Regions from separate parts of the Rossellomorea sp. NS-SX7 genome, predicted to be linked through region 2. Evidence: predicted binding sites of a transcription regulator. Region 2 holds the regulator's gene; the other holds the start of a gene.
What was found. The regulator Rex, encoded in region 2, represses fermentation and respiration genes when NADH is low (regulators of the CRP and FNR family bind a similar motif). The targets are predictions, from matches to a motif close to TTGTGAAATATTTCACAA.
Positions count from the first base shown of each region.

Region 1: a site for Rex is predicted at 1,255-1,272, ahead of ACUXV2_RS06205 (cytochrome ubiquinol oxidase subunit I). Genes of this name have one in related genera too.

Region 1 covers NZ_CM128249.1:1,268,771-1,271,244, forward strand. Annotated here, with positions in the region: gene ACUXV2_RS06200 (nuclease-related domain-containing protein) at 220-1,164, shown strand; gene ACUXV2_RS06205 (cytochrome ubiquinol oxidase subunit I) at 1,376-2,474, shown strand, end outside.
Region 2 covers NZ_CM128249.1:11,861-14,334, reverse strand. Annotated here, with positions in the region: gene tatC (twin-arginine translocase subunit TatC) at 1-523, opposite strand, end outside; gene ACUXV2_RS00095 (twin-arginine translocase TatA/TatE family subunit) at 539-712, opposite strand; gene ACUXV2_RS00090 (redox-sensing transcriptional repressor Rex) at 767-1,444, opposite strand; gene ACUXV2_RS00085 (ABC-F family ATP-binding cassette domain-containing protein) at 1,668-2,474, shown strand, end outside.

The sequences.
Region 1 (2,474 bases), 1.3 Mb from region 2:
TTTCGTAGATAACGCCCGGCCCATCGTTTCAAACACTCGTTAAAATATAAGATTCTATTTTAGAACTGGAGATTTTATAATTTGGCCGCCTTAATCAGGCGGATTTTTAACTTTAATAACATGAATGAAAACATTTCTGAAAAAATAAAGGGTTTTATCTGGTAAATGTAGAATGGAAAACAAGTGAAAAATAATAAAAGTAATCGAAGGAGTGAAAAATTGATACTGAGAGAAAGACCCGTCCCCGAAATAATCAAATATAATGAAGCTTCTTTAAAAAGAACACCACCCCTTTCCGATTATCGCCCCAAAATTGAGGAATCCCTTTTAAAAGCATGGGCTGGCTACCATGGTGAATGTAAAGTAGATCGATTGTTAAGCATAATCGACAACAAGGAGATTTATATCATTAATGATCTGTGTCTAAAAGCAGGCAGCACCTATATTCAAATTGATACATTAATTCTCACGAAATATTTAGCTCTGATTCTCGAAATCAAGAATATATCTGGCCATGTTGAATTTTCCCAGGAGTTTGGTCAAATACAGAGAACGCTAAATGGTGAGATAACGGCTTTTCCAAGTCCGATAGCACAGTGTGAAAAATACAGGATTCATTTGATAAACTGGTTAAAGAAGATGAAGCTTCCTGAAATGCCGATAGAGTATTTAGTAGTTTTTACGAATTCTTCATCGCTTCTGACAGCTTCTCCGTTAGACACTGTAGTACTTGAAAAAGTGTTAAGGATTGAAAATTTGCTCCCGAAAATACATCACTTGTTAAAGTTCTTCGATACTCCCCATCTTGAAGACAAAGAATTGAAACGCATTTCAAAAATGCTTCTGAAAGAGCATACACCATTCCCCTTAAAAAAATTCCAGATAGATTTTGTGAAAGGAATACAGTGTACCCGATGTGAAGAGTTTTCTATGATCAGAAAACAGGCTTCCTGGTTTTGTGTAAAATGCAGTTCATTTGATAAAAAAGCTCATGTCCAGGCAATAAATGATTATTTTCTGCTTATGGGTCCCATTATTACAAATCATCAAGCCAGGGAATTCCTGAATATATCATCGGCCCGCCTCGCTCATTATTTACTACAATCCATGTCTTTGGTTCAATTCGGCACAGGGAAGGGGACGACATATTCTTCACCAGAGTAATTTTCCATCTCATTGTTGGGCAAGGGTCCCCCAAAACAAATCCCTTGCCCCAACCCACCCCAACCATATAAACTATACCCAAACAAAACTTTGTGAAAAATGTCACAAAACATTCATGTTCAACACATCACAAACTTCACGAAAGGTTTTATAATAGCCATTAAGTGATAAATAGTAAGTATTAGGATTAACTGGTAGGGGGATTCATGAAATGGTATTAGATAGTGTGATATTAAGTAGAATGCTGACATCCACGACCCTTGCGTTTCATATTATTTTTGCGACGATTGGTGTGGGTGTCCCAATCATGATATCGATTGCTGAGTTTGTGGGGATTAAGCGTAACGATCCTCATTATATTTTATTGGCGAGACGATGGGCGAGAGGGTTTACGATTACCGTGGCCGTGGGGGTTGTTACGGGTACAGCGATCGGGCTGCAGCTGTCCATGTTATGGCCGGCTTTCATGCAGGTGGCCGGGCAGGTAATCGCGCTGCCTTTGTTTATGGAAACATTTGCGTTTTTCTTTGAGGCTATCTTTCTCGGAATTTACTTATATACGTGGGACCGCTTCAAAAATAAGTGGATTCATTGGCTGTTGACGATTCCGGTCATGATCGGGTCTTCGGCTTCAGCTTTGTTCATCACGACAGTGAATGCATTCATGAATACGCCGCAGGGATTTGAGCTCAGCGATGGAAAAGCCATTAATATCGATCCGATTGCAGCCATGCTGAACCCTGCAACACCAACAAAGGTGTTTCATGTATTGACGACAGCATATTTGACTTCGGCTTTAATACTGGCAGGTATTACGGCTTTCGCGATTTTAAAGAAAAAGGGAAGCGAGTATCATCGGAAAGCTCTTCGTCTATCGATGATATCAGCGCTTATTTTTGCGTTTGCGACAGCACTGGCAGGGGATTTATCTGCCAAGTTCCTGGCTGAGTACCAGCCTGAAAAGCTGGCTGCAGCAGAGTGGCATTTTGAAACGGAGAAAAACGCCGATCTGATTCTGTTCGGCACGCTGGATGAAAATAATGAGGTTCATAATGAAATTAGGCTTCCAGGTTTTCTGAGCTTTTTAGCCGGAAGTTCATTCGATCATGAAGTAATTGGATTGAATGAGACACCTGAGGATGAGAGACCTCCATTGTGGATTCATTATTTATTCGATCTGATGGTAATGATCGGATTTTACAGTATCTTCATTTCTGGTTTGTTCATTCTTTTCTGGAAATGGAAGAAATGGAATGAATGGAACAAGCCCCTGCTGTGGGGGATCGTGGCAAGTGGCCCGCTGGCTATGC
Region 2 (2,474 bases):
ACATCGCGACAGGCAGCTGGAATAATAGCCCGAATGGAATGGTCAGTTGAAACAAGAAATGAAAATATTCGTTTATCCCGATTACTTGTTGAATTTCAAGACTATCAGACAACGTCATCATGAACTCCACGACATACGGGAATAAAATGAAGTAAGAAAAAGATAGTCCGCCTAGAAATAATAACAGCGAGATCGGAATATAGCTAAGGGTCACTTTACGCTCCGTTTCATATAATCCTGGACTGATGAATGACCAGACCTGGAATAATATGAGCGGTGCAGTGAGGATCAGCGAAATGAATACCATCATTTCCATGTAAATCTTAAGTGGGTCTGTCAGACGAAAAGCATTCATCGTAAGCTCTTTCGCTTCATCTGCATGCTGCAGATATCGAATCAGCGGTTCTGCGAGAAAGAAGCTTGCTACAAACGCTAACAAGAAGAAAACGACTACAATCATGAGTCGTTTTTGCAATTCTCCTATATGTTCATACATTGTCATATCTTTTTGAGTTTGACTCATGGCATTCATCCTACTCTACTTAGCACTTTTGTTCTTATCGTCGTCGTCATCTGCTAAGCCTTTTGTTGCGTTTTTAAACTCACGTAATGTATTACCGAAAGCTTTCCCTAATTCAGGCAATTTCTTTGGGCCGAAAACTAGTAAAGCGACAATTAAAATGATTATGAGGCTACCTGGACCTACTGGCATAATGAGACACCTCCTCTTGTACTCTTCTATCATAACGTAAAGCAACAGAATTTTCTATTCCGTTATAATTCCATCTTGTGACATTTCCGTGTCATCTTCAGAATAATGCTTTAAAAAGTAAACCAGTGATTGCAATTCAACCGCAAGATCAATATGATGAACCCGGATATGATCCGGTACCGTCAGCCTTGCCGGCGTAAAATTGAGGATTCCCTTGATTTTTGAAGAGACCAATCTGTCTGTGATGTTTTGAGCAGAAGAAGCCGGCACAGTCAGGATCGCCACTTCGATATTCTGATCCTCAAGCTTTTCTTCCAGGTCATCAAGGTGGAAGACCGGTACATCGCCGACCTGCGTGCCCACTTTTGACTCATCGACCTCGAACGCCATCTCGATCTTCGTATTATTGTTTTTTATAAAATTATAATTAAGGAAGGCAGTTCCCAGATTCCCGACACCAATCAGCACGACCTTTGTCAGTGCATCCTGATCCAGCGTCTTTCTGAAAAACGAGAGTAGATAGTTAACATTATATCCATAACCCTTTTTCCCTAATGCACCGAAATAGGAAAAGTCCCTGCGGATGGTGGCCGAATCAACCTTCACTGCTTCACTTAATTCCTTCGATGACACCCTCTGCTTGCCAGATGAGTATAAATTCTTGATAAAACGGTAATAAAGCGGAAGCCGCTTAGCCGTTGCCTGTGGAATTTTCGTTGTATCCTGATTCATATTGCATTCCCCCACATCTATTCAAAGCCCATTACATTGGTCGTCCACGCATCTGTGAACGCTTCCAAAAATAACAGATAACATTTTTTTCTCGTCCCATACTCATCATACACTATATTCTATCCCATATGTGTGAAGATTAATAGTCATTCATAGACATGTATGATTGCCGTTTTCCTCTCAAATACGGTACACTAGCACTATGAAATAGAGGTGAAACGTCATGATTCTACTACAAGTGAATCAACTTAGCAAAAACTTTGGTGCAGATAATATCTTATCGAACATAAAACTTGAAATACAGACAAGGGACCGGGTCGCACTCGTCGGCCGCAACGGTGCGGGCAAATCAACTCTTTTAAAAATAATTGCAGGACAGTTATCGTACGACGGTGGTGAAATCACGAAGCCTAAAGGCGTATCGATCGGTTACCTCGCCCAAAACACAGGACTCGAATCCGATCTATCGATTTGGGATGAAATGCTGACTGTATTCGAAGGGCTCCGTGCCCAGGAGAAACAGCTGCGTGCTCTTGAGAAAAAGATGGCCGACCCTTCAGTCTACGAAGATGCAGACGTTTATCAGCGTGTGTTAAAAGAATATGATGAGCTTCAAGTAAGCTTCAAAGAATCCGGAGGCTACCAATACGAAGCAGACATCCGGTCCGTTCTCCACGGCTTGAACTTCGCAGATTTTGACTATGAAACGAAAATCTCCACGTTAAGCGGAGGTCAGAAAACCCGCCTTGCACTGGGTAAGCTGCTCTTGACCAAGCCTGATATTCTCATCCTTGATGAACCGACCAACCATCTTGATATCGAGACCCTATCCTGGCTTGAAACCTACCTGCAAAGCTACGAAGGCGCTGTACTGATTGTTTCTCACGACCGTTATTTCCTAGACAGCGTCGTCAATCAAGTGTATGAAATCTCCCGTAAACGGAGTAAGAAATTCGTAGGAAACTACAGTAAATACCTTCAGCAAAAAGCAGAAGACTACGAAAAAGATGTCAAACTCTATGAACGCCAG